DNA from 2 places in the Erwinia rhapontici genome. Region 2 is predicted to be linked to the other one. Evidence: predicted binding sites of a transcription regulator. Region 2 holds the regulator's gene; the other holds the start of a gene.
What was found. The regulator CRP, encoded in region 2, controls carbon source genes, mostly activating them, when cyclic AMP is high. The targets are predictions, from matches to a motif close to ATGTGANNNNNNTCACAT.
Positions count from the first base shown of each region.

Region 1: a site for CRP is predicted at 1,889-1,906, ahead of yrbN (protein YrbN). Genes of this name have one in related genera too.

Region 1 covers NZ_CP085627.1:598,733-602,575, forward strand. The annotation lists gene pnp (polyribonucleotide nucleotidyltransferase) at 1-794, shown strand, start outside; gene nlpI (lipoprotein NlpI) at 924-1,808, shown strand; gene yrbN (protein YrbN) at 1,919-1,969, shown strand; gene LJN55_RS02760 (DEAD/DEAH family ATP-dependent RNA helicase) at 1,986-3,843, shown strand, end outside.
Region 2 covers NZ_CP085627.1:440,224-444,066, reverse strand. The annotation lists gene LJN55_RS01885 (amidohydrolase) at 1-251, opposite strand, end outside; gene LJN55_RS01880 (OsmC family protein) at 512-919, opposite strand; gene crp (cAMP-activated global transcriptional regulator CRP) at 1,289-1,921, shown strand; gene LJN55_RS01870 (YccS/YhfK family putative transporter) at 1,979-3,843, shown strand, end outside.

The sequences.
Region 1 (3,843 bases), 160 kb from region 2:
TGGCACTGATGGATGCTGGTGTACCCATCAAAGCGGCCGTAGCTGGTATCGCGATGGGTCTGGTAAAAGACAACGACAACTTTGTTGTTCTGTCTGACATTCTGGGCGACGAAGATCACCTGGGCGACATGGACTTCAAAGTAGCCGGTAGCCGTGAAGGTATCACCGCGCTGCAGATGGACATTAAAATTGAAGGTATCACCCGCGAAATCATGCAGGAAGCACTGAACCAGGCTAAGGGTGCGCGTCTGCATATCCTGAGCGTGATGGAACAGGCTATCAGCACTCCGCGTGGCGATATCTCTCAGTTTGCACCACGTATTCACACCATCAAGATCAGCGTTGATAAGATTAAAGACGTGATCGGTAAAGGTGGTTCTGTTATCCGTGCGCTGACCGAAGAAACTGGCACCACCATTGAAATCGAAGATGATGGTACCGTTAAAATCGCAGCGACCGACGGTGAGAAAGCGAAATTTGCTATCCGTCGTATCGAAGAAATCACCGCAGAAATCGAAGTGGGCCGTATCTACAACGGTAAAGTGACCCGTATCGTTGATTTCGGTGCCTTCGTCGCTATCGGTGGTGGTAAAGAAGGTCTGGTTCACATTTCTCAGATCGCTGATAAGCGTGTAGAGAAAGTGACTGACTACCTGCAGATGGGCCAGGAAGTGCCAGTGAAAGTACTGGAAGTTGACCGTCAGGGTCGCGTACGCCTGAGCATCAAAGAAGCCAGCGAACAGGCACAGCCTGAAGCTGAAGCTCCTGCAGCACCAGCACCTGAAGCAGAATAAAAGCATTACCATTGAGTCCTCTGCATCTTCGGATGCGGAGGATTGTTATAACGCGAGGGCGGGATGGCCTTGTGAACGGCAGGCGGATGACAGGATGCTCGTCCCTATGTTTGTTTTCGGGAGTGGTAAATGAAGCCATTTTTGCGCTGGTGTATTGTTGCGACAGCTTTGACGCTGGCAGGATGCAGCAACACCGATTGGCGTAAGAACGAAGTTTTGGCAGTTCCATTGCAGCCTACGCTGCAACAGGAAGTCATTCTCGCTCGTATGGAACAAATACTTGCCAGTCGGTCATTGACCGATGATGAACGCGCACAGCTGTTATATGAGCGCGGAGTGTTGTATGATAGTCTCGGTCTGAGAGCACTGGCGCGAAATGATTTTTCACAAGCGCTGTCTATCCGACCAGATATGCCCGAAGTATTCAATTACTTAGGCATATATTTAACGCAGGCAGGCAATTTTGATGCTGCCTATGAAGCGTTCGATTCTGTACTTGAGCTTGATCCAACTTACAATTATGCGCGTTTAAATCGAGGTATCGCTCTCTATTACGGCGGAAGATTTAAACTGGCGCAAGATGATCTGCTGGCGTTTTATCAAGACGATCCTAACGATCCCTTCCGCAGCCTGTGGCTGTATCTTACTGAACGTGAGATCAACGCAGACCAGGCCAAAGTTTCGCTCAAGCAGCGTTACGAAAAAGCGGTGAAGGAACAATGGGGATGGAATATTGTCGAGTTCTACCTGGGCGATATCAGCGAAAAAACGCTGATTGAACGGCTCCAGGCGGACGCAACGGATAACACCTCGCTCGCTGAACATCTCAGTGAAACCAACTTCTATTTAGGTAAGTACTACCTAAGTCTGGGGGAGAAGGACAACGCTCAAGCGTTGTTCAAGCTGACGGTCGCCAACAACGTTCACAACTTTGTTGAGCATCGATATGCATTGTTGGAGCTGGCGCTACTCGGCCAGACACAAGACGATTTATCAGAATCTGACCAGCAATAGCTGACGAACTTTTATTGCCCGAATTTTCGAAAAGTCATCATCTTAGCGGATGAGGGCCTTTTTGTTCGTCGAAACCACTAATTTGAGCCGGTTCACACTTTTTGATGAAAATGACTGAAAATTTTCACGACGAGTTATGTAGACTGGCCGCCGCAATCTAAGAGGCACGTGTACTACATGACTGATATCCAAACTACTTTTGCTGACCTTGGCCTGAACGCCGACCTCCTCGAATCACTGACCGGCATGGGCTACGTTAAGCCATCTCCAATCCAGCTTGAGTGTATTCCTCATCTGCTGGCTGGCCGTGATGTTCTGGGTATGGCACAGACCGGCAGTGGCAAAACTGCAGCATTCTCGCTGCCTTTATTACACAACATTGACCCTACCGTTAAAGCGCCACAGATTCTGGTGCTGGCACCGACCCGCGAACTGGCGGTTCAGGTTGCTGAAGCGATGACCGAATTCGCCAAACACATGCGCGGTCTGAACGTGGTGGCCCTTTACGGCGGCCAGCGTTACGACGTGCAGCTGCGTGCTCTGCGTCAGGGACCACAGGTTGTTGTGGGTACACCTGGCCGTTTGCTTGACCACCTGAAACGCGGCACGTTAGACCTGTCTAACCTGCGCGGTCTGGTGCTGGACGAAGCCGATGAAATGCTGCGTATGGGCTTCATCGAAGACGTTGAAACTATCATGGCTCAGATCCCAGACAATCATCAGACTGCTCTGTTCTCTGCTACCATGCCAGAAGCGATTCGCCGCATTACCAAACGCTTCATGAAAGATCCGCAGGAAGTGCGTATCCAGTCAAGCATGACGACACGTCCTGATATCAGCCAGAGCTACTGGACTGCCTATGGCCGTAAAACTGATGCACTGACTCGTTTCCTGGAATCTGAAGACTTTGATGCTGCAATCATCTTCGTGCGTACCAAAAGCGCTACGCTGGAAGTGGCTGAAGCGCTGGAGCGTAGCGGTTACAACAGTGCTGCACTGAATGGTGACATGAACCAGGCACTGCGTGAGCAGACGCTGGAGCGTCTGAAAGATGGTCGTCTGGACATCCTGATCGCGACTGACGTTGCTGCCCGTGGTCTGGACGTTGAGCGTATCAGCCTGGTTGTTAACTATGACATCCCGATGGACGCAGAATCTTACGTTCACCGTATCGGCCGTACCGGTCGTGCGGGTCGTGCGGGTCGTGCTCTGCTGTTCGTTGAGAACCGTGAGCGTCGCCTGCTGCGTAACATCGAACGCACCATGAAGCTGACTATTCCAGAAGTAGAACTGCCAAATGCAGAACTGCTGGGTGAACGTCGTCTGGCTAAGTTTGCTGCTAAAGTTCAGCAGCAGCTGGAAAGCAGCGATCTGGAGCAGTACCGTGCTCTGCTGGCTAAAATGCAGCCAGAAGAAGAGCTGGATATCGAAACACTGGCCGCCGCACTGCTGAAAATGGCTCAGGGCGAACGTCCACTGATCGTTCCAGCTGATGCACCACAGCGTCCACGCAGCCAGTTCCGTGACCGTGATGACAGCCGTGACAATCGCCGTGGTGACCGTCCGGACCGTGGTCCACGTGAACCACGCGAAGCTCGCAGTGGTGAAGCACGTGGTGATGCGCCGCGTCGTGAACGTCGTGATGTTGGCGATATGGAAGTGTACCGCATTGAAGTGGGCCGTGATGATGGTGTTGAAGTTCGTCACATCGTTGGCGCTATCGCTAACGAAGGCGATATCAGCAGCCGTTACATCGGTAACATCAAGCTGTTCGGTACTCACTCTACTATCGAACTGCCAAAAGGCATGCCGGGCGAAGTTCTGTCACACTTCACTCGTACGCGTATTCTGAACAAACCCATGAATATGCAGCTGATTGGTGATGCACAGCCACGCAGCAATGACCGTGGCGGCGAACGTCGTCCAGGCGGCCCTGCACGTGGTGGCTTCGGCTCTGGCGCAGGTCGTGAAGGCGGCGCTCCACGCGGTGGTGCTGAAGGCGGTCGTCGTTTCAGCAATGACCGTGGCGGCGAAC
Region 2 (3,843 bases):
TCAATAGGCAGCGCATCCATATCGGCCCTCAGGGCAATGCAGTCACCACTACGCGGCCCCTCAAGTTCAGCCAGTACGCTATTTGGCGTCGGGCGACTAAGTGTTAATGGGCCAAACTTTGCCAGTTCAGCGGCAACATAGTCTGCGGTGCCATGCTCGTGGAAAGAGAGTTCGGCATTCGCGTGAATATGCCGCCGCCATTGCAGCACCTTTGGTGTGACATCCTGAATCAGCGTCTCGATAGTCATCATGACTCCTGGTTAATTAAATCTGACAACGGCAGACCAGGCAGCAACAGAGAATCATGGGCAAACGCCGGACATTCAGCTGTTGTTTCGCCAGCCTGCAGCAAATTAAGAAAGGAATGTAGAACGAGGGAAATATACCGCTGATGTTATTCGCCTGCCGTGGCGTGAAATGCGGGTAGAGAGAGGAATAGCAGGATGTGTACGCTACGTTCTGTCAGCTGTGGGTAACGACAACGAACATCGTTACCCATAAGAAACCAGCTTCAGGTCAGATCTGTCACTTCATAGCTGTGCGTCATTTTCACCGCGCTCCCCAGCATAATCGCCACCGAGCAGTATTTCTCCGCAGAGAGGTCGACCGCACGTGAAACGGCTTTATCCGTTAACGCCTTGCCGCTGACAATAAAGTGCAGGTTAATATGGGTGAAAATACGCGGTGCCTCTTCACGACGTTCCGAGGTCAATTTAACTTCACAGTCGGCGACATCGTGACGGCCTTTCTGCAGTATAGACACCACATCAATCGCACTGCATCCCCCGGCAGCCATCAGCACCATCTCCATCGGGCTGGGTGCTTTATCCCCCGCGGTGCCATCCATCAAAATCTGATGGCCGGATGAGGATTCTCCCAAAAACGTCATCCCTTCAACCCACTTAACTCGTGCTTGCATCACAAAATCCTCTCATTGATTCAGTTACCGCAGAGTACGCTGCACTCACAAAAACGGCAACGTTGCCTTTTTCGAACTATGCTGAAGCGAGACAACAGAAGACAGTCTTGTAAAGCTGTGCTACAAACGAAGCTGCAATATTTTACTGGCATAACAATGCACGGTAAAAACGGGACGACAGCACGAGCCATGCTCTTAACAGAGGCCCGTATAATTTCCCTATGGGAACGCTTGAATATTTCAACGCCTGGCAGGGATACATCCCCTGATACCCAAAAATATTTCGCGCTTCAGGCCAGCGGCAACGCATCTGCAGCACGCCGAATACAGGGTATATTTAGGCACGATTACAACAGAGGATAACAGCGAATGGTTCTCGGCAAACCGCAAACAGACCCTACACTCGAATGGTTCCTGTCACATTGCCATATTCACAAATATCCATCCAAAAGCACTCTGATTCATCAGGGTGAGAAGGCGGAAACCCTCTATTACATCGTTAAAGGATCAGTAGCGGTGTTAATCAAGGATGAAGAAGGCAAAGAGATGATCCTCTCCTACCTCAATCAGGGCGACTTCATTGGCGAGCTGGGCCTCTTTGAAGAAGGTCAGGAGCGCAGTGCATGGGTACGTGCGAAAACAGCCTGTGAAGTGGCTGAAATTTCCTACAAAAAATTCCGTCAGTTGATTCAGGTGAATCCTGACATCCTGATGCGCCTGTCTTCACAGATGGCGCGTCGCCTGCAAGTCACATCAGAGAAAGTGGGTAATTTAGCTTTCCTTGATGTGACCGGACGCATTGCCCAAACGTTGTTGAATCTGGCGAAACAACCGGATGCCATGACGCACCCGGATGGGATGCAGATCAAAATCACCCGTCAGGAGATCGGCCAGATCGTCGGCTGCTCCCGCGAAACGGTGGGTCGTATTCTAAAAATGCTGGAAGATCAAAACCTGATCTCAGCACATGGTAAAACCATTGTTGTTTACGGAACACGTTAACCGGCTCTGAACCCACGGCGCGACGCCCAGTCGCGCCGTTTTTATTTGGTGTGGCTCATGTGGCGGAGAATTATCTATCACCCCGAAGTTAACTACGCACTCAGGCAAACACTGGTGCTGTGTTTACCCGTGGCGATCGGCTGGATGCTCGGCAACCTGCAAAACGGCCTGCTGTTCTCATTAGTCCCCGCCTGTTGTAACAATGCCGGTCTTGATACTCCACACAAACGCTTCTTCAAACGTCTGATCGTAGGCGGTTGCCTGTTTGCTTTCAGTAGCTTTTTGATTCAGTACGCCGGGGCAGAAGAGGTGCCACTGCCCGTGATCCTGCTGGTCATGTCACTGCTGCTTGGTGTCACCGGTGAAATCAGTCCGCTGCACGGTCGTCTGCTACCGGCATCGCTGATTGCCGCCATTTTCACCCTCAGTCTGGCCGGACGCATGCCCATGTGGCAGCCGCCGCTATTGTTCATTCTCGGTACCGTCTGGTATGGCGCGTTTAACTGGTTCTGGTTCTGGCTGTGGAAAGAGCAGCCGATGCGCGAAACCCTCAGTCTGCTCTATCATGAACTGGCTGATTACTGCGAAGCGAAATACAGTCTGCTAACCCAGTTGACCGATCCCCAAACCGCCCTGCCTCCCCTGTTGGTCCGCCAACAGAAAGCCGTCGATCTGATTAACACCTGTTACCAGCAAATGCATATGCTGGCCGCCAATCGCGACCATTATCAGCGACTGACGCGCGCATTTCAGGTCGCCCTCGATCTACAGGAACATATCGCCGTCAGCCTGCATCAGCCCGAGGAAGTACAGAAGCTGGTAGAGCAGAGCCACGCCGAGGCGGTGATCCGCTGGAATGCGCAGACCATTGCCACACGCCTGCGGGTACTGGCTGACGATATCCTCTATCACCGCTTCCCTGAACGTTTCACGATGGAAAAACCGCTTCAGGCACTGGAAAAAATATCCCGTCAGCACCCCGATAATCCGGTTGGCAACTTTTGCTATTATCACTTCAGCCGTATCGCCCGCGTGCTACGCACCCAGCACCCGTTGTACCGTCGCGACCTGATGGCGGACCGCCAGCGCCGCCTGCCGCTGTTTCCTGCGTTGAAGAGTTATCTGTCGCTGAAATCCTCTGCCCTGCGCACCGCCGCACGCTATGCAGTCATGCTGACCTTCGCCAGTTCACTGGCCCTGTTCTTCAATCTGCCGAAGCCTTACTGGATACTGATGACGGTGATGTTTGTCAGCCTCAACGGTTACAGCGCTACTCGGGTACGTATCCAGCACAGGGCGCTGGGAACGCTGGCCGGGTTGGCCATTGCCGCTGCCACGCTCGGTTTACATGCCCCGGAATCCTGGGTGCTGCTGGTGATGCTACTGATTACCCTGGTGAGCTATCTGTTTATCCGCAAGTTTTACGGCTGGGCAACCGTAGGATTCACGGTCACCGCGGTGTATACATTGCAACTGCTGTCGCTGAACGGAGCGCAGTTCCTGCTGCCGCGCTTAATGGATACACTAATGGGCTGTCTGATTGCCTTCGGCGGCATGATTTGGCTATGGCCACAGTGGCAGAGTGGATTGATGCGTCAGAATGCGCACGATGCGCTGGAGACCTATCAGGAGGCATTGCAGAAGCTGCTGGGCAGCGAACAGGATGCGGAGAAACTGGCATACCAGCGTATGCGGGTGAATCAGGCGCATAATGCGCTGTTTAACTCACTGCATCAGGCGATGCAGGAACCGGGCTTTAATTCACGCTACCTGGCCGATATGCAGCTGTGGGTCACGCACAGCCAGTTTATTGTTGAGCATATCAACGCCATGACCATTCTGGCGCGGGAGCATACGATGCTAACGCCGACGCTGGCAGAGCGCTATTTGCAATCCTGCGAAATTGCCCTGCAACGCTGTCA